DNA from 2 places in the Brevundimonas sp. TSRC1-1 genome. Region 1 is predicted to be linked to the other one. Evidence: predicted binding sites of a transcription regulator. Region 1 holds the regulator's gene; the other holds the start of a gene.

Evidence for each region. The regulator HrcA, encoded in region 1, represses chaperone genes, less so after heat shock. The targets are predictions, from matches to a motif close to GTTAGCANTCNNNNNNNNNGANTGCTAAC.
Region 2: a site for HrcA is predicted at 3,616-3,644, ahead of groES (co-chaperone GroES). Genes of this name have one in related genera too.

Annotation. Positions count from the first base shown of each region.
Region 1 is NZ_JAFCXI010000002.1:452,768-462,960, forward strand. Features, by position in the region: gene ACP7CK_RS08205 (DUF2459 domain-containing protein) at 1-560, shown strand, start outside; gene rbfA (30S ribosome-binding factor RbfA) at 626-1,081, shown strand; gene truB (tRNA pseudouridine(55) synthase TruB) at 1,125-2,054, shown strand; gene rpsO (30S ribosomal protein S15) at 2,134-2,403, shown strand; gene pnp (polyribonucleotide nucleotidyltransferase) at 2,649-4,886, shown strand; gene ACP7CK_RS08230 (hypothetical protein) at 4,956-5,435, opposite strand; gene rph (ribonuclease PH) at 5,500-6,225, opposite strand; gene hrcA (heat-inducible transcriptional repressor HrcA) at 6,327-7,385, shown strand; gene grpE (nucleotide exchange factor GrpE) at 7,430-8,017, shown strand; gene ACP7CK_RS08250 (S8 family peptidase) at 8,117-10,193, opposite strand, start outside.
Region 2 is NZ_JAFCXI010000002.1:579,189-589,381, forward strand. Features, by position in the region: gene ACP7CK_RS08785 (glycosyltransferase family 2 protein) at 55-792, shown strand; gene groL (chaperonin GroEL) at 1,494-3,140, opposite strand; gene groES (co-chaperone GroES) at 3,256-3,543, opposite strand; gene ACP7CK_RS08800 (hypothetical protein) at 3,847-4,281, shown strand; gene pgi (glucose-6-phosphate isomerase) at 4,342-5,949, opposite strand; gene ACP7CK_RS08810 (hypothetical protein) at 6,051-6,527, shown strand; gene ACP7CK_RS08815 (protein-disulfide reductase DsbD family protein) at 6,554-8,767, opposite strand; gene ACP7CK_RS08820 (OmpA family protein) at 8,822-9,268, opposite strand; gene ACP7CK_RS08825 (YMGG-like glycine zipper-containing protein) at 9,392-9,733, opposite strand; gene ACP7CK_RS08830 (hypothetical protein) at 9,874-10,193, shown strand, end outside.

The DNA of each region.
Region 1 (10,193 bases):
TCGACAACGGCTTCCACACCGATCTGGCCGTGCCCCGCGCGGCGCTGGAACGACGCGGCGGGCCGCTTGGACAGGCCGTCGCGGACCTGGCGCCCGGCGACTGGATTCTGATCGGCTGGGGCGACGCCGCCTTCTATGTCGATCAAAGTCCGATCTCGGACCGATTGCCTGACGGCGCGCGCGCCTTCTTCCGGCCCGGCAATCCCTCCGTCGTCATGCTGGACCCGGAGAGTCTGGACCCCCGCGACCGCCACGCCGCCGATCGACGCGCGGCCCTGCGCCTCCCGCCCGGCGCCTTCGACCGAATGGCGGGACGGATCGAGTCCTCGCTCGACCTCGCAGACGGGGGGCCGCGTGTCGCGACCGCTCGCGCCGGCGACGACGCCCGCTTCTTCGCCAGCCGGGAGAGCTTTTCGATCCTACACCTGTGCAACCACTGGACGGCCGGTGCGCTGAACGCCGGCGGGGTGGCGATCCGCCCGGCGCGCTCGGCGTTTTCGGGCGAGGTGATGCGGTCCGTCAGAGCGGCGGAACTGGACAGGGCTGCTCCACGCGCCTAGACCGCCCGACTTTCGCTTATCCGGCCGGGTCCGAGCCCCGGCGGGCGAACAAGAAGGAGCGGCCGATGGCCCACAAACAGCATACCCGCAATTCCTCCGGCCCGGCCGGTCCGAGCCAACGCCAGCTGCGCGCCGGCGAACTGATCCGTCACGCCCTGGTCGACATCCTGCGTGAGGAGGACATCCACGACGAGGCCCTGGCCGACGTGTCCGTCACCGTGACCGAGGTCCGCCTGTCGCCGGACCTGAAACACGCCACCTGTTTCGTCGAACCCCTGGGCGCCGGCGTCGAGGCCGCCGCGACCACGGGCCACGAGAGCGAGATCATCAAGGCGCTGAACGTCCACGCCAAATTCCTGCGCGGCCAGTTGGGCCGGCGTCTGGACATGAAGTTCACGCCGGACCTGCGCTTCCGCCACGACGAAAGCTTCGACGCCGCCAGCCATCTCGACCGTCTGTTCGAAGACCCCCGCGTCCGCGCCGACCTGGAACGCCGCGACGAGGAAGAGGGCGACTCCTGATGTCGCGGCCTCAAGTAGCGCGAAGCGCGATAGGCCCGGCATAATGGCCCGCAAGAAGAAGGGCGACATCGTTGACGGCTGGGTGTGCCTGGACAAGCCGTTCGAGATGGGGTCGACCGAGGCGGTCAGCCGCATCCGCCGCCTGTTCAACGCCCAGAAGGCCGGTCACGCCGGCACCCTGGATCCGCTGGCCAGCGGCATCCTGCCCATTGCCCTGGGCGAGGCGACCAAGACCGTGCCGATGATGATGGAGGCGCAGAAGGTCTATCGCTTCACCATCAACTGGGGCGTATCGACCGACAGCGTGGACCGCGAGGGCGAGATCATCGGCCGCTCGGACGTCCGCCCCTCGGTCGAGGCGGTAAAGGCCGCCCTGCCCGCCTTCGTCGGAGAGATCGACCAGACCCCGCCCCGTTTCTCAGCCATCAAGGTGGACGGCGCTCGCGCCTATGACCTGGCCCGCGACGGGGTCGAGTTCGAGCTTCAGGCCCGCCGCGTCACTATCTATTCGGCCGAAGTCACGGACGCGCCGGACGCCGACCATGTCGAACTGACCATCCGCACCGGCAAGGGCGTCTATGTCCGGTCGGTGGCGCGCGATCTGGCGGCCGTCCTGGGCGCCGAGGGGCATGTTTCGGCCCTGCGGCGCGAGCGGGTGGGACCGTTTCATACCGAAAACGCCGTGACGCTGGATTTTCTCGAGGATTTGGTGCATAGGGGCGCCGCCTCGGAAGGCTTGCTTCCCGTTGCGACCGCCCTGGACGACATCCCGGAGCTGGCCGTGACGGATCAGGACGCCTTCTCGCTTCGGCAGGGACGCCCGATCGTTCTGCTCCCCCGTCAGGTGGAAACCCTCAAGACCCGTCTGTCGGACGGTTCGCGAACGGTTTCAGCCTTTCAGGGCCAGACCCTCGTCGCTCTCTGTCAGTTGCGGGCCGGCCGGTTAGAACCCGACCGCGTTTTCAACCTCTAGGCCCGCGCCATCCGGCAAGGGCCGAGACCCCACGGCCTCAAGTAGCGCGAAGCGCGATAGGCCAAGAAAGGACTCTACGATGTCGGTTACTGCTGAACGCAAGCACGAGATCATCGCCGATAACGCCCGCACCGCTGGCGACACCGGCTCGGCCGAGGTTCAGGTCGCGATCCTGTCGGAACGCATCTCCAACCTGACCGAACACTTCAAGACCCACAAGAAGGACAACCACTCGCGTCGTGGCCTTCTGAAGATGGTGTCGCAACGTCGCCGCCTGCTCGACCACCTGAACAAGGTCGACGCCGGTCGCTACCAGGCGCTCATCGCCAAGCTGGGCCTGCGCCGCTAAGGCGTCGGATCAGTGTAGAATACGCTTTCGAGGCGCGGGCGGTCACGTCCGCGCCTCGTTGTGCGACTAGAGACGACCTGTGCGCCGCAGGACTTACGGCGCAGTTGCGAGGGCCATGCCGGTCCTCTCCCGGTCGACCGCGATGGCGCGGCGACCTCTGGATCGAAGGACTGAACGCCGACGCATCCGCCCCCAATGATGGGACCCCGCACGGAATACGCCGTCCGGGATACGAAAGACGAAATATGTTCGATATCAAACGCAAGACGATCGAGTGGGCCGGACGCCCGCTGACCCTGGAAACGGGCCGCATCGCCCGCCAGGCCGACGGCGCCGTGCTGGCGACCTACGGCGAGACCGTGGTTCTGGCCACCGTCGTCTATGGCCGTTCGCCCAAGCCGGGTCTGGATTTCTTCCCCCTGACTGTCAACTACCAGGAAAAGACCTTCGCCGCCGGCAAGATCCCGGGCGGCTACTTCAAGCGTGAAGGCCGTCCCAGCGAGAAGGAAACCCTGGTTTCCCGCCTGATCGACCGTCCGATCCGCCCCCTGTTCGTCAAGGGCTTCAAGAACGAGACCCAGGTCGTCATCACCGTGCTGCAGCACGACATGGAAAACGATCCGGACGTGCTGGGCATGGTCGCCGCCTCGGCCGCCCTGACCATCTCGGGCGTGCCCTTCATGGGCCCCATCGGCGCCGCGCGCGTCGGCCTGATCGACGGCGAACTGGTTCTGAACCCGACGGTCGACCAGATCCCGGGCTCTGATCTGGACCTCGTGGTCGCCGGCACGCAAGACGCCCTGATGATGGTCGAATCCGAAGCCAAGGAGCTGTCGGAAGAGAAGATGCTTGAGGCGCTGATGTTCGCCCACGCCGGCATGCAGCCGGTGATCGACGCCATCATCGATCTGGCCGAACACGCCGCCAAGGAGCCCTTCGACTTCCAGGCCGAAGACCACTCCGACGTCGTCACCTCGATCAAGAAGCTGGTCGGCGAGGACATCAAGGCCGCCTACACCCACCCCGGCAAATACGACCGTCGCTCGGGCGTCGATGCGGCCAAGAAGACCGCCGCCGCCGCCCTGGTGAAGACCGACGAGAACCCCGAGGGCGTCGACAGCTCCAAGTTCGCGGCCGCCTTCAAGGAATGTGAAGCCGACGTCCTGCGTCGCGACATCATCGAGAACGCCCACCGCGTCGACGGCCGCGCCCTCGACAAGGTCCGCGCCATCGTGTCGGAAGTCGGCGTCCTGCCGCGCACCCACGGTTCGGCCCTGTTCACGCGTGGGGAAACCCAGGCCCTGGTCGTCGCCACCCTGGGCACCGGCGAGGACGAGCAGTACATCGACAGCCTGCAGGGCACCTACAAGGAAAGCTTCCTGCTGCACTACAACTTCCCCCCCTATTCGGTGGGTGAAGCGGGCCGCATGGGTTCGCCCGGCCGTCGCGAAATCGGTCACGGCAAGCTGGCCTGGCGCGCGATCCGACCGATGCTGCCGTCGAAGGAAGACTTCCCCTACACCATCCGCCTGGTCTCCGAGATCACCGAGTCGAACGGCTCGTCCTCGATGGCCACGGTCTGCGGTTCGTCGCTGGCCCTGATGGACGCCGGCGTGCCGCTGATCCGTCCGGTCTCGGGCATCGCCATGGGCCTGATCCTGGAGCCGTCGGGCGAGTTCGCCATCCTGTCGGACATCCTGGGTGACGAAGACCACCTGGGCGACATGGACTTCAAGGTCGCCGGCACTTCGGAAGGCATCACCAGCCTTCAGATGGACATCAAGGTCGCCGGCATCACCAAGGAGATCATGAAACAGGCCCTGACCCAGGCCTCGGCCGGTCGCCTCCACATCCTGGACGAGATGTCCAAGGCCATGGATGCGCCGCGCGCCGAACTGGGCGAGCATGCGCCGAAGATCGAAACCATCAAGATCGCGGTCGACAAGATCCGTGAAGTGATCGGTTCGGGCGGCAAGGTGATCCGCGAGATCGTCGAGAAGACCGGCGCCAAGATCGACATCGGCGACGACGGCACCATCAAGGTCGCCGCCAACGACCAGGAGAAGATCGACGCCGCCAAGGCCTGGATCCAGTCCATCGCCTCGGAACCGGAAGTCGGAACCATCTACTCCGGCAAGGTCGTCAAGGTCGTCGATTTCGGCGCCTTCGTGAACTTCTTCGGCGCCAAGGACGGCCTGGTCCACGTGTCCCAGATCGCTCTGGAACGCGTCGCCAACCCGGCCGACGTCCTGTCGGAAGGCCAGGAGGTCAAGGTCAAGTTCCTGGGCTTCGACGATCGCGGCAAGACCAAGCTGTCGATGAAGGTCGTCGATCAGACCACGGGTGAAGACCTGACCGACAAGATCAACGCCGAACGCGCCGAGCGCGGCGAAGAGCCCCTGTCGGACGACACCGGCGGCCGTCCCAAGCGCGAAGGCGGCGGTGATCGCGGTGGCGATCGCGGTCGTCGCCGTCGCGACTAGGACTGAGCCACACGGCTGAATGAGAAGGCCCCGCCGGTGACGGCGGGGCCTTTTTCATGGCGGCCTGTCCTAAGACCGGCACGCCGCCGGCGGATCGCCGTCGCGCGCCCACAATTTGCAGGACCGGTCGATCTCGCCCTGGATCAGGTCGCAGGGGTTGGCGGCGTTGCAGGGCGGGTGGGTCGCGGGGCTGACCTGGATGCAGCGTTCGACCAGGCGCGCGGACGCCGCCTCGCCGATCTGCTCACGACAGGGGATTTCACTGGCGGGAATCCGCTCGGGCCTCATGTCCGGCCCTTCCGGAATCCGGGCCTGAGCGTCTTCCGACGGCGCCGGCGTCGGCGCTGCGGGGTTCCCGGCCGGGGCGGGGCCAGGAGCGGCGGGGCTGGGGACCGCCGAGGAAACGGTCCCAGAGGAAGAGGCGTCAGAGGAAGAGACGCCAGAGGAAGAGGCGTTGGGGGCGTCGCTTCCGGGCTGACAGGCCGCGACCGTCAGGGCGAAGGCCAGAACGGCGGCTGAGGCGGAACTGATGAACAGGGGGCGGCGCATCGGCATCTCCGGGCAGGACGGGATCACCCAGACGATGACCCGTCCCCTTAACGCGCGAAAGCCCCTATCGGCGCACCGCCTCCAGCGCAGCCTTTTGCAGGGCGAACAGTTCGGTGCAGCCGATCTCGGCCAGGGAGAAGAGGCGGTCGAACTCGGCGCGGGAGAAGCCGCGCTTCTCGCCGGTGGCCTGGACCTCGACGATCTGGCCCGCGCCGGTCAGGACGAAGTTGGAATCGGCTTCGGCCTCGGAATCCTCTTCATAGTCCAGGTCCAGCACCGGCACGCCGTCGCAGACGCCGCACGAGACGGCCGCCACCTGGTCCAGGATCGGGTCGGACTTCAGCACGCCCTCGCCGCGCAGATAGTTGAGGGCCGAGGCCATGGCGACCCAGGCGCCGGTGATGGAGGCGGTGCGGGTGCCGCCGTCGGCCTGGATGACGTCGCAGTCCAGCACCACCTGACGTTCGCCCAGGGCCTTCAGATCGACGACGGCGCGTAGCGAGCGGCCGATCAGGCGCTGGATCTCCTGCGTCCGGCCCGTCTGTTTGCCGGCGGCGGCCTCGCGGCGGCCGCGGGTGTGGGTGGCGCGGGGCAGCATGCCGTATTCGGCCGTGACCCAGCCCTGGCCCTTGCCGCGCATCCAGCCGGGGATGGTCTCCTCGACCGAGGCCGTCACCAGGACCTTGGTGTGGCCGAAGGTGATCAGGCACGAGCCCTCGGCGTAGCGGTTGACGCCGGTCTCTATGGTCACGGGACGCAGTTGATCGTCGGTGCGTTGCGAATGGCGCATTGAGATGAGTCCTTGGAAGCGGGGGCTGCGGTGCTTATCCTGAAACCGTGAGCCTGTATGCCCCCAAAACCCCGCCCTTCGACGGCGCCCAATCCCCGGGCATGGCTCTCGCCGGGCTGGCGGGGCTGGACGCGCGGGCGCGCGACATCTTCCGGCGCATCGTCGAATCCTATCTGGAGACGGGCGAGCCGGTGGGGTCGCGCACCCTGTCGCTGGGCGGGATCGCCCTGTCGCCGGCCTCGATCCGCAATACGATGCAGGACCTGACCCTGGCCGGGCTGCTGGCTGCGCCGCATACATCGGCGGGGCGGATCCCCACCCATGCGGGCCTGCGCCTGTTCGTCGACGGCCTGCTGGAGGTCGGCGACCTGACGAAGGAGGAGCGGCGCGAGATCGACGGCCGGCTGGCCGGGCGCGGCCGCAACTTCGAATCCGCCCTGGACGAGGCGTCGAACCTGTTGTCGGGCCTGGCGGGGGGCGCGGGCGTGGTGTCCAGCCCGGTGCGCGAGTCCGGCGTCAAACACGTGGAGTTCGTCGCCCTGGGCGGGGATCAGGCCCTGGCGGTCATCGTCGCCGACGACGGCACGGTCGAGAACCGGATCATGACCCTGGCGGCCGGGGTCACGCCCTCCACCCTGGTGGAGGCCTCCAACTTCCTCAACGCCCGCCTGCGCGGCCGGCCGTTCGCCGACGCCAAGCGCGAGATGACCCAGGAACTGGAGATCGCCCGGCGCGAACTGGACCAGACCGCCGCCCGCCTGGTCGAGGACGGGTTCGCCGCCTGGTCCGGCGGCCCGGACCGAGAGCGCGCCCTGATCGTGCGCGGCCGCGCCAATCTGTTGCAGGACGGCGAAGGCCTGGCGGATCTGGAGCGGGTGCGGGTCCTGTTCGACGACCTGGAGCAGAAGGAACAGCTGATCGGCCTGCTGGACGGGGTGGATGCGGCCCAAGGGGTGCGGATTTTCATCGGCGCCGAAACGCGGTTGTTTTCACTTTCGGGTTCCGCCGTGATCGCGGCGCCCTATATGAGCGGCCGACAGCGGGTCCTGGGCGCCATCGGCGTCATAGGCCCCGCAAGATTGAACTACGCCCGTGTCATCCCGTTGGTGGACTATACCGCCCGGGTGCTGGGCCGGATGCTGGACGGGAACGACAAGTGAGCGACAAGCCCCTTAACGACGACTTCAACGAGCTGGACGCCGATATGGCGGAAACCAACGCCGAACACGGCCTGGACGCCGATCCCTCGGACAATCTCGCGCCGCTGGACGCCGTCATCGCCGAACGCGACGAGTGGAAGGACCGCGCCCTGCGCGTCGCCGCCGAGATGGAGAACCTGAAGCGCCGCGCCGAGACGCAGCAGAACGACGCCCGCGCCTTCGCCATCCAGCGCTTCGCCAAGGATCTGCTGGGCGTGGCCGACAATCTGGAGCGCGCCCTGATGGCGGCGCCCAAGGATACGGACGGCCCGACCGTGGCTCTGGTGACCGGTCTGGAAATGACCCAGAAGGCCCTGCTGCAGGCGTTCGAGACCAATGGGCTGAAGCGTGTCGCGCCCGAGGCCGGCGAGGCCTTCAACCCCCATCTGCACCAGGCCATGATCGAACAGCCGTCGGATACGGTTCCCGGCGGCGCCGTGCTCCAGACCATGCAGTCCGGTTTCGAACTGTTCGGCCGCACCATCCGCCCGGCCATGGTCGTGGTCGCGGCCAAGGGCTCGGGCGCGCAGGGCGCCAACCCCTATGGCGCAGCCCCCGCGCCCGAAGGCCAGACCTTCGACGGCAAGGCCTGATGTGAGGACGTGATTGGTGAGGGGTGAGTAGTGAGCTGCGGTGTCTCCGCAAGCCGCTCACCTCTTGCTCACGACTCACCATTCACCAGTCACTCCCCCTCAGAACCTCCGCCGCCATCCGCCGATCAAGGCGAATTCCGGCGCGGCGTCCGCAACATGGCGCGGCTGACGGCTGGCCACGGCCTGGATCGTCAGGTTTGAGCCGTCCCACAGACTCCGCTCGCCGCCCAGGATGAAATCGATCTGGCGGCCGCTCGGCGTGGCCGAGAAACTGCGGCGCGAATAGGTCAGGGGGTCGAAATACTCGACCGGCACATCCGCCAGCCAGGCCGAGAAGGCGCCGCTTTCGATCCGCAGCGGCTGCGACAGAGTGAAGCTGATCCGGTCGCAGAGCACCGAACACCCTGTCAGCAGGCCCAGACGCCAGTTCGAACTGATCGCGGCCTGGTCCATCGACAGGAACCGGCCCTCGCTCCGGGTCGAGCCGACGCCGGCCTCGCCGATCAGGGCCAGGCCGGGCCTCAGGGTCCAGTCGCCGCCCACCGCATAGAAGCGGGTGCGCGACGGCAGGGCGAAGTCCGATCCGCCGGGCAGGAAGGCCCCCAAGGGCCCCAGACGCTCGTCCAGGCCGCCGATGCTGACCGACAGGCCGCCTTCTGCGCCGCGCCAGGCCAGGGTGGCGCGGCTGTAGCTTGAAGCCTCCGCCTCGACCCGCCTCAGCGGCATACGCCGGTCCCCGCCCCCGCTCTCGGCCGCAAGGGTCAGCGACCCGAACCGCAGGGCGCCGCGCGCCGCATGATCCGCCTGGGCCAGGGCGGCGAAACCGTCGCCGGCCGCGTCGAAGGGCGACCGCGCCCCGCCGCGACCCTGCCATGTGGCGAAGCTCAGCCGGCCCATCTCCAGATCCAGCATGGCCTCCTGACGGGGTTCATCGCCCAACCAGGGCGCGTCGGTCAGGTCATAACGCGGAGCGATGGGCTCGGGCGTCTCGACCGGCTGGGACGCCGTCAGATTCAGCCGGCCCCCGTTCGGCAGGGCCAGCCGGGTCGTCGCCGTCCGGCTCGGCGCGAACGGCGCGGCCTGATACGAGCGGCTCGGCGCCGTCGGATAGGCCCCGCCCAGCTGGACGGCGAACATCCGATCATAGCTGTCGAACAGGACGGTCCCCAAGGCCGTCTGGCGTGAGAAGGCGTCGCCGAAGGCGGGGCCGACGAAACTGCCAGGCTCGCTCTCGGCGACGATGGAGCCTCCGTCGGCCATCGGGGTCGAGCTCGTTCCCACCGGCCGGAAGGCGTTGGCCAGGTCCAGCAGGCCCCGGCCGTAGACGATGTCGGTCCCTGCGTCCCCGGCGTCGCGCGCCGTGTCGAGAAGGATGGCCAGGGCCTGACGCGCCGAAAGATTGGGGAAGGCGTCCATCAGCAGGGCCAGGGCGCCCGAGACATGGGGCGCCGAGAAGGAGGTGCCGCTGACCTCCCAGCAGAGGGTCCCGTCGCAGCCGGTGATGACGTCCTCGCCCGGCCCGGAAATATAGGCGGCGGCCGTGGCCCCAGCGCGGTTCGAAAAGCTGGACATGACATTGGTCTCGCCGTGCGAACCGACGGCGATGACAGAGCCGGAGAACCGGGGATCCACCGCATATTGCGCGGGCCAGCCGGGATTGGCCTCGCCGTCATTGCCCGACGAGGCGACGATGACCGCCCCGGAATCGACCGCGCGCAACAGGGCCGCCTCGAAGGCGGAGCCCAGCCGACCATCGCCGCCCAGGGACATGTTGATGATCTTGACCCCGTTGGCCACGGCGAAGTCCAGGGCCCGGACCAGGTCTGAACTGCTGAAACAGACGTCGTCGTCCTCATCCTCACAGTCGGAGATGTCGGTGCGGATCGACAGTATGGTCGATTCATAGGCCACGCCGACCGAGCCCAGTCCGTTGAAGTTCGAGGCGATCACCCCCGACACCAGGGTTCCGTGGCTGTCGTTCGCGACATAGGGGGTGTTGCGGCCCGGAACCACGTCGGTCGAGGCGGTGGAAATCCGCCCGACCAGATCGGCCTGGCTGTTGCTGACGCCGGAATCGACCACAGCGACCGTGACGCCGTTTCCGGTGGCGCCGGCCTGCCACCCGACCTCGGCCTTCATATTGGCCAGGCCGTAGTTCCGCAGATACTCGGTGGAG
Region 2 (10,193 bases), 130 kb from region 1:
CGGCCCGTCGTCAGCCGTCTCCCCTAAGCGCTCGATCTCGTCTATGGAGCGGCCATGACCGCCGAACACAATCCTGCGCCTCTGATCTCCGTCGTCGTGCCTGTCCATGACGAGGCGGGCGCCGCCGTCCCCCTGGCCCGCGAGATCGCGGACGCCTTCGCCGGCCGATCCTATGAGATGATCTTCGTCGACGACGCCTCCAGGGACGCGACCCTGTCGGAGCTGAGGGCCGCCATGGCCGAACTGCCGGCCCTGCGGGTCCTGTCCCACGGGACCAATGCGGGCCAGAGCCGGGCGGTCCGCACCGGGGTGCTGGCCGCCCGCGCCCCCGTGGTCGTCACCATGGACGGCGACGGCCAGAACCCGCCGGCCGACGCCCCGCGCCTGGTCGACGCCCTGCTGGCCGCGCCGGCCGATGTGGGCCTGGTCGGCGGCCGCCGCGCCAAGCGCCAGGACAGCCAGGCCAAGCGCCAGGCCTCGATCTGGGCCAACCGCATCCGCCGCCGCCTGCTGGGCGACGACGCCGACGACACCGGCTGCGGCCTGAAGGCCTTCCGCCGCGACGTCTTCCTGCGCCTTCCCTATTTCGATCACATCCATCGCTATCTGCCGGCCCTGATGATCCGCGAAGGCTTCCGCAACCAGTATCTCGACGTCGACCACCGCCACCGCGAGACGGGCCAGTCGAAATACACCAACTGGGGCCGTCTGCGGGCCTCCTTCTCGGACCTGCTGGGCGTCATGTGGCTGAAGACCCGCTCGCGCCGTCCGGGCGCGATTTCGGAATTCTGACACGGCGAAACGCTCCGTCCGTTCGGCGGAGTTTGGAGGCCCTTTGGAAGCGGAGGGCTGGGCGGGGCGCCGGGCCTTCGCCCGGAGTTTTGTGTTCTGAGTACCGTTTCGACGAAGGTTTGACGCCCCGCGCGGTTGGTTGGCCTGCAAGCTCGGGGCGCCGAGCGGTGGCGGTCTTATCGCCTAACCCCATAAGCCTGCGACGGGTCGGCAGGGTCTGCGAAACCCCGTCCCGAGTGCGGCCGAGTATCCCCCTCGACCCTCCGCCGGCGTTTTGAGACGCCGTCGGCGCGGAGGAGTTGCACCCCCGCTCCCGTTCCATCCGCTCTCGCCGCCGCAAGGTCGCAGGCCTTACGAGCCCTCCAAGCGACGAGACCGGGCGTGATTATAGGGGACGGGGAAACCCTGGCGGGGAAGTCGGGGCGAGAAACTGACAAGCCCTTGGAATCATTACGGCAGGACCAGCGTCATTGTGACAGTTGGCGCCGTTCGGGCCCCCTCCGTCTCGCCGGCTTCGCCGGCGATCCACCTCCCCCAAGGGGGGAGGATTTCGGTGTTCGCATTCCTCCCCCCCTTGGGGGAGGTGGCGCGGCGCAGAGCGCCGTGACGGAGGGGGCGCGTCACCCCTCGCCGGCGCAAACAAAAAGGGCGGGACCTTGCGGTCCCGCCCTTCTGCATTCTCAGCCTGGAGTGGCTTGGACTTAGAAGTCCATGCCGCCCATGCCGCCCATTCCACCCATGTCGGGGGCGCCGGCGCCGCCCGACTTCTTGGGGGCGTCGGCGACGGCGGCTTCCGTGGTGATCAGAATGCCGGCCACCGAAGCGGCGTCTTGCAGGGCCGTGCGGACGACCTTGGCGGGGTCGATGACGCCCATCTTGACCAGGTCGCCGTATTCTTCGGTCTGGGCGTTGAAGCCGAACGAGGCGTCTTCGTTTTCCAGAACCTTGCCGACCACGATCGAGCCTTCGACGCCGGAGTTTTCGGCGATCTGACGGATCGGGGCCTGCAGGGCGCGACGGATGATCGCGATGCCGGCGTTCTGGTCGGCGTTGTCGCCCTTGACGTCGGCCAGGATCTTGGAGGCCTTCAGCAGGGCGATGCCGCCGCCCGGAACGATGCCTTCGTCAGCCGCGGCGCGCGTGGCGTTCAGGGCGTCGTCGACGCGGTCCTTCTTTTCCTTCACTTCGACTTCGGTCGAACCGCCGACGCGGAGAACCGCGACGCCGCCGGCCAGCTTGGCCAGACGTTCCTGCAGCTTTTCCTTGTCGTAGTCGGAGGTGGTGTCTTCGATCTGGCGCTTGATCTGGGCCACGCGGGCTTCGATCGCGTCCTTCTCGCCGACGCCTTCGACGATGGTGGTGTCGTCCTTGGTGATCGAGACCTTCTTGGCCTTGCCGAGCATGTCGAGGGTGACGGTCTCAAGCTTGATGCCCAGGTCTTCCGAGATGACCTGGCCGCCCGTCAGGATGGCGATGTCTTCCAGCATGGCCTTGCGGCGGTCGCCGAAGCCCGGAGCCTTGACGGCGGCGACGCGCAGGCCGCCGCGCAGCTTGTTGACCACCAGGGTGGCCAGGGCTTCGCCTTCGATGTCCTCGGCGATGATCAGCAGCGGACGGCCCGACTGCACCACGGCTTCCAGGATCGGCAGCATGGCCTGCAGCGAGGTCAGCTTCTTCTCGAACAGCAGGATCAGAGGCTCTTCGAGTTGAACCTCCATCTTGTCGGCGTTGGTGATGAAGTAGGGCGACAGGTAGCCGCGGTCGAACTGCATGCCTTCGACGACGTCGACGGTGGTGTCGGCGGTCTTGGCTTCTTCGACGGTGATGACGCCTTCGTTGCCGACCTTGGCCATGGCCTGGGCGATCAGTTCACCGATTTCCGAGTCGCCGTTGGCCGAGATGGTGCCGACCTGGGCGATTTCCGAGTTGTTCGAGACGGGCTTGGACTTGGCCTTGATCTCTTCCAGCACCAGGCCGACGGCCTTGTCGATGCCGCGCTTCAGATCCATCGGGTTCATGCCGGCGGCGACGGCCTTGAGGCCCTCTTGCACGATGGCTTGAGCCAGGACGGTCGCGGTGGTGGTGCCGTCGCCCGCCTTGTCGTTCGTCTTCGACGCGACTTCGCGGATCATCTGGGCGCCCATGTTCTCGAAGGCGTCTTCCAGCTCGATCTCTTTGGCGACCGACACGCCGTCCTTGGTCGAGCGCGGGGCGCCGAAGGACTTCTGGATCACGACGTTGCGGCCCTTGGGACCGAGCGTCACCTTGACGGCGTTGGCGAGCACGTTGACGCCGCGCAGCATCTTGTCGCGCGCGTCGGTGTTGAAGTGTACGATTTTAGCGGCCATGCGGGCAGCTCCTTTGAAAGGCGTGAAGGGTGATTAGTGAATCGTGATGGGTGGCTGGAGCGGCGGCAGACCTTGGGTCGCGCCATTCACGAGTCACGCCTCACGACTCACGAGCTCAGCTGAGGACGCCCAGGACGTCCGACTCTTTCATGATGATCAGGTCTTCGCCGTCGATCTTCACTTCCGTGCCCGACCACTTGCCGAACAGGATGCGGTCGCCGGCCTTCAGTTCCAGAGCATTGACCTTGCCGCTGTCGTCGCGGGCGCCGGGGCCGACGGAGACGACTTCGCCTTCCTGCGGCTTTTCCTTGGCGGTGTCGGGGATGATGATCCCGCCCTTGGTCTTGGATTCTTCTTCAACGCGCTTGACCAGCACGCGGTCGCCGAGCGGACGAAACGCCATCGGTTCTCTCCTTGTGTTCCCCCGGACGGGGGCGACTTGAAAACGGTGGGCCAGCCTCCCCTCGATCACCGCTTTGGCAGCCGACCGGTGAGAGTGCTAACGCGATCGGGAGTTAGTCAGAGCAGGGGCCAGCGTCAAGCGGGGCGGCCGGGGGCGGTCTGCGAAAGTTCCGCGACAAGTGAACCGAAAATGAATGGCGGGCTCCGAGCACGTTCAAGCGGGGGCTGGCAGAACCGTCTCGACGCTGGATGCATTTCCTTCCTCGGAAACGCGGACCCGGCCCGAAAATAAAAGGAGACGACCATGTCCAAGATGTTGAAGATCACCGCCGCCGTCGCCGCTCCTGTCGTCGCCATGGGCCTGATGGCCGCCCCGGCCTCGGCGCAATCCCGTGACCGCGACCGCGACGACACCGCCCGCAACGCCCTGATCGGCGCGGCCGTCGGGGGCCTGGCCGGCGCCATCTACGGCAACGGCGACGGTCGTTATATCGCCGGCGGCGCCCTGGGCGGCGCGGCCATCGGCGCCGTGGCCTCCTCCTCGAACCGGGGTTCGGGCTGCGAATATTATCGCGGCGGCCAATGCTACCGGAACCAGGGCCACTGGGAGCGGGAACACGGCATCAACAGCCGGGATCCGCGCTGGGAGCAGCGCCGCGACTATCGCGACTATCGTCGGGACCAGCGTTATGACCGCCGCGATGATCGCCGCGACTACCGCTACGACCGCCGCTGGTAGGCGCGGGATGTCGCTCCAAGAAATAGGCTCGGCCGCAAGGCCGGGCCTTTTTGCTGCGCGTCACCCCATCAGACGGGTCATCAGGGCCGCGGTGGACGGGTCCAGATCGGCGGAGGGGCCGCCGGCGTCCACGTCCTTCAGGATCGCCCTGGCCAGGACCTTGCCCAGTTCGACGCCCCACTGGTCGAAGCTGTTGATGTCCCAGATCACGCCCTCGACGAAGGTCTTGTGCTCATAGAGGGCCAGCAGGGCGCCCAGGGTCTCGGGCGTCAGACGGTCCATCAGGATGGCGGTCGAGGGGCGGTTTCCGGTGAAGGTCCGGTGAGGCGCCAGACGGGTCGCCTCATCCTCCGACAGGCCCTGGGCCAGGCCTTCCGCCTTGGCCGCCTCGGTCGTCTTGCCCAGCATCAGGGCCTGGCCCTGGGCCAGGGCGTTGGACCAGAGCGGGGATTCCGGCGCGTCGGCATGGGTCTTCGCCACGATCACGAACTCGGCCGGGACGATCTGGGGCCCCTGGTGGATCTGCTGGAAGAAGGCGTGCTGGCCATTGGTGCCGGGCTCGCCGAACACCACCGGGCAGGTCTGGCGCGTGACGGGGGTTCCGTCGCGATGGACCCGCTTGCCGTTCGACTCCATCTCCAGCTGCTGCAGGAAGGACGGCAGGCGGCGCAGGGCGTGGGCGTAGGGCGCCACGGTGCGGGCCGGCCGGTTCAGGCCGTCGACATTGAACACCTGGGCCAGGGCCAGCAGGATCGGGGCGTTCCGCTCCAGCGGGGCCGAGACGAAATGGTCGTCCATGGCCGCAGCCCCGGCCAGCATGGCCTCGAACACGACCCAGCCCAGGGCGATGCCGCACGACAGGCTGACCGCCGACCACAGCGAATAGCGGCCGCCGACCCAGTCCCGGAAGGCGAAGGTGCGGCCGCAGCCGAAGGCCGCCGCCTTGTCCGGCGCCGCCGTCACGCCGATGAAGTGTTTCGTCATGCCTTCGGCCGGCAGGGCCGCCGCCAGCCAGGCCTTGGCGGCCTCGGCGTTGGCCAGGGTTTCCTGGGTGGTGAAGGTCTTGGACACGACCACGACCAGGGTGGTCTCGGGATCCAGGCCGGTCAGGGCCTCGGCCATGTCGCGCGGATCGATATTGGCGACGAAGCGCAGGTCGATGGCCGGGTCCAGCGGGCGCAGGGCGTCCCAGACGACGCGGGGCCCCAGGTCTGACCCGCCGATGCCGACATGGACGATGGCCTCGAACTTCTTGCCCGTGGCCCCCGCCTCGGCGCCCGAGCGGACGGCGTCGGCGTAGGTCTTCATGTCCGCCCGCACGGCGTCCACCTCGGCCGAGACCGGTTCGCCCAGGGCCTTGAAGTCGGCGCCGACGGGGGCGCGCAGGGCGGGATGCAGCACGGCCCGGCCCTCGGTCAGATTGACGGCCTCGCCGGCGAACAGGGCGGCGCGGCGGCCCTCGACGTCGCAGGCGCGGGCCAGATCCAGACAGGCCTCGAAGGCGGCCTGGGTCCAGCTCTGTTTCGACAGGTCCAGATAGAGCCCCGCCGCCTCGACCGACATCCGCGCCAGCCGGTCGGGATCGGCGGCGAACTGCTGGTCGATACGCGTCGCGCCGGCCTCGGCGGCCGTGCGGTCGAAGGTCGTCCAGGCGTCGTCACGGGTCATCGGTCGTCCTCTGGGAGAGAGAAGAAGGTAAACACTCGTTTACGGGTCGGGCGTATGTCGGTTCAACGTCCTAGCCGACGCTGAAACAGGAAGTCACCCTCATGTCCTGCGGCCTTGCTCTCACGATCGCCCTGGCCCTGTCCAATCCCGCCGTGGCCCTGGCGGCCGAACAGCCCCCTGCGGCGGTCGGCGCCCCCGTGTCCGTGGCGGCCGAGCCCCTGTTCGCCGACATCGTCGCCCGGTCCGGCGCGCTGAAGGCTCTGGTCGACGGCTGGGCGGCGGCCAAGGCGGCGGATCAGGCGGACTTCTTCACCAGCCAGGCCTTCACCGGCTTCAAGGCCCAGGCCGAACAGCTGGCCGCGCTCGACATGCAGGGCCACCTGATCCTGAAGGAACGCGGCACGGACGGCGATCTGAAATGCATCCTGCGCGGCATTTCCGAGGACATGCCGAAGAAGGTCCAGGCGGTTCAGGCGGCGGCCACGCCCGCCGACCGCGCCGTCGCCCTGTCGGACCTGTCCTATCTGCTGAACGACAATGTCGAGGTCATCACCGCCCCGCCGCAGCCGGAGGTCTAGGCTTCCTCGTCACCCGGCGGAGGCCGTCACGCCCCCTTCAGAGCCTCGATGACCACGCCTTCGGTCAACAGTTGCGGCAGGATGCGGGGCTCGCCGCCGTTCGCCGGATAGAGCAGATACAGGGGCACGCCCGAGCGGCCGTGACGCTCCAGTTCGCGGGTGATGGCGTCGTCACGGCGGGTCCAGTCGCCGACCAGATAGACGGCGTTCGTCGCCTTCAGGGCCTCGGCGACTCGGGGCGAGGACAGGGCGGCGCGCTCGTTGATCTTGCAGGTCACGCACCAGTCAGCCGTGAAATTGACCAGGACCGGACGGCCCTCGGCCTGGGCGGCGCGGACGGATTCGGCGGACCAGGGCGCGGAGGCCAGGGGACCGGACTCGGCGACCGAGGCCGCCCCCAGAACCGGCGCGCGACCGGCGATCACGGCCAGGACCAGGGCGGCCCCGAGCGCCATCAGGCTGGATCCGCCGGACAGGCGGGCGGATCGGCCCAGGGCGCGCTGGGCCTGGGTCAGGCCGAACAGCCACAGGGCGAAGGCGGTGGTCAGGGCGGCCGCCATCAGCAGGGCCAGTCCCTCCGCGCCGGTCTGACGCGAGAAGACCCAGACCAGCCAGAGCGCCGCGCCGTACATGGGGAAGGCCAGCAGGCCCTTCAGCCGATCCATCCATGGGCCGGGCCGGGGCAGGCGCCGCAGCAGGCCGGGCGACAGGCTGACGGCCAGATAGGGCAGGCCCAGGCCCAGGCCCAGCATCAGGAAGATCAGCAACGCCGCCGGCCAGGGCATGAGCAGGGCCGCGCCCAGGGCCGCGGCCATGAAGGGGGCGGTGCAGGGGGCGGCGACGACCACGGCCAGAACCCCGGTGAAGAAGGCGCCCGCTCCACCCGGCAGGCGCGACAGGGGACCGGCACCCGCGCCCTGGAGCCCGGCGCCGACATGGAAGACGCCCGACAGGTTCAGCCCCACCGCCAGCATCAGCAGAGCCAGGCTCGCGATCACCGCCGGCGACTGAAGCTGGAAGCCCCAGCCGACGGCCTCGCCCCCGGCGCGCAGGGCCAGCAGGCCGCCAGCCAGGACCAGGAAGGTCGCCAGAACCCCGGCCAGGAACAACAGGCCGTCGCGTCGCGCCTCGCGCGGCTGATGGGCCGAGGCGGCCAGGGCGGCGGCCTTCATGGCCAGAATGGGAAAGACGCAGGGCATCAGGTTCAGGATCAGGCCGCCGACCAGGGCGAACAGGGCCGATTGCAGGATCAGGCCCAGGTTCAGGTCGGTTGCCGCAGCGCTGGGGGTCTCGACATCGCCGGACAGGGCCTTGCCGCCGGTGGTTCCGGCCAGGACCGCGCCGGGCTGGGCCGTGATCTCCCAGGCGCCGGCGTCGGTGGCCAGGACGCCCGAGATCGGACCGTTCAGACCCTTGGCCGTCAGGTCGCCGCCGGGGGTCAGGGTCAGGCTCAGCCCGTTCGGGCCGCTCTGGCCCGACTGGGGGGCGGCGTGGTCGATGATCCCGCCCTCGAACGGATAGAAATAGGCCCGGCTCAGGCCCGCGCCGGCCGTCAGGTCCGCCAGGGGGCCGCCCGTCGCCGACAGGGTCAGGACGCCGTTCTGCAGGGTGGCGCGGGCGTCCAGGCCCGCCGGTCGCGGCGCGGCCTCCAGCACGGCCTGGATGGCGGCGCCGTGGTCGGGGTCCGGCGGCGGGGCGCCCTCGCGGATCGGCAGGTCCAGACGCAGGCTCATCTGCACCGGCACGCACATCTGGTCGCTGCACACCAGGAACAGGGCGTCGACGGTCAGGGGCAGGGTGGTTCCCGGCCGGGCCGAGGCCGGAACCTCGATCGGGACGGGCAGATAGACGTCGCCGGAATAGCCGTAGTTGACCAGGCTCATCAGCCGCTGGCGCGTGGGCAGGGGCCAGACGATCTCGCCGGCCTTGACCCCGGGCGGCAGACGCCAGTCCAGGGTGGTCGGCCCTCCGGAATCGCCGGGATTGCGCCAATAGGTGTGCCAGCCGGGCGCGATGGTCTGATGCACCGCCAACACGACGGTCGACCCCGGCGCGGCCCAGCGCGACAGGAGAACCAGTTCCGCCTCGATATTGTCGGCCCGTTGCGGACCGGGCGGCACGGCCGCCGCCGCCTCGGCCGGCCGGCTGACCGGCTGGGCTTCGGCGACGGACGGAACGCCCGGCAGGACGGACAGGCCGAGGCAAAACAGCAGGGCGTACAGGAAGGCGGTCGGGCGCATGACCTGCTTCTAGGCCCTGCGACCCGCTCTGTCAGCGTGTCCGATCAGCCGCGTTCAGCGGCGCGGGCGGGCGTCCACGACCACTTCGGTGCGGCGGCGCAGGGGCTCGGCCGTCCCGCCCGCCGTGGTCGCGCCCGCGTCGCCTGCGGCGCCCACGTCGAACACCGGCGACGGCAGGCCCGCCGCGTTCAGGGCCTGGGCCACGGTCCGCGCGCGGCGCTGCGACAGGCTCAGATTGGCCTCGCTCGCTCCGGTCGCGTCTGCCAGACCCACCACCTGGATGCTGCGCACGTCGCAGGTCCGCAGCACGCCCGCCGCCGCATCGATGGCCTGATCGGCCGCGTCGGTCAGCCGCGCCTCGTTCTCGCGGAAATAGATGTCGAACCGCACCGGCATGCACAGGGAACCGCTGGTCACGATCTGATCCCGCCGCATCGGCGTCGCACAGGCCCCCACCGCCAGCATTCCGCCAGCCAGAGCCAGAATTGTTATCGTTTTCATGACTATCCCCTGTGTCACACCATCGTCCTGCGCACGAAAAAGGCGGCCCGTCCACGACGAACCGCCCTTCCCGAAACTCAAACCGGTCTCGAACCGGACCAGGGCCCGGTTCGAAGTCACGGCTCAATAACGGCGTTGGCCGTTATCCCAGTAGCACTCGTCCTGGCGGTTGTCGTAGCAGTAGTAGGTGCGGCCTTGGCTGTCGCGGTAGCGCTGCTGGTTGTTGCGGTCCTGGCTCGAACCGCGGATCGCGCCCGCTGCGCCGCCCAGGGCGCCGCCGATCAGGGCGCCGGTGGCTGCGTTGCCGCCGCCGACATTGTTGCCGATGACGGCGCCGGCGACAGCGCCGAGGCCGGCGCCGATGGCGCCCTGGCGCACGGTCTGGTTCGAGTTGCCGTAAGGGTCGCTCGCGCAGGCCGAAGCCAAAAGACCGGCGCCGGCGATCGCGATGATGGCCTTGTTCATGATGAAATCCTCTATCCTGGGTTCGCCCCGAAGGCGATAACGCTGGAGTACGGCTCCGGTTCCCCTGTCTATCGTCGTTCTGTCGAAACGACTATGCTTAACCGGCGTGGGTCAGCCTGCGCAGTCCTTGGGGGGAAATGATGCGGTTTTCTGATGTGACGTGCGCCGCGGCCGGCGCTGAAGGCCCGATCTGGGCGCGCAGCAAGAAGCGCAAGGCCTCGGCCGCGCCGCTGGTCAATCTGCTGGTGACCCTGCTGGCCCTGATCGGCGCCCTCACCCTGGTCTTGTCCATCAAGGAAGGATCGGTCCAGGCGGCGGGCCGGATGATGGACGGCTGGATCATGACCGGCTGGACCGGGGCGCAGAGACTGGCGGGTCGCGCCCCCGAAGCCGCAGAGGTCGCGGCCGACAAGGCGGGTCAGGCGACCGAAAGGACCGGCGACGCCCTGAAGGCCGGCGC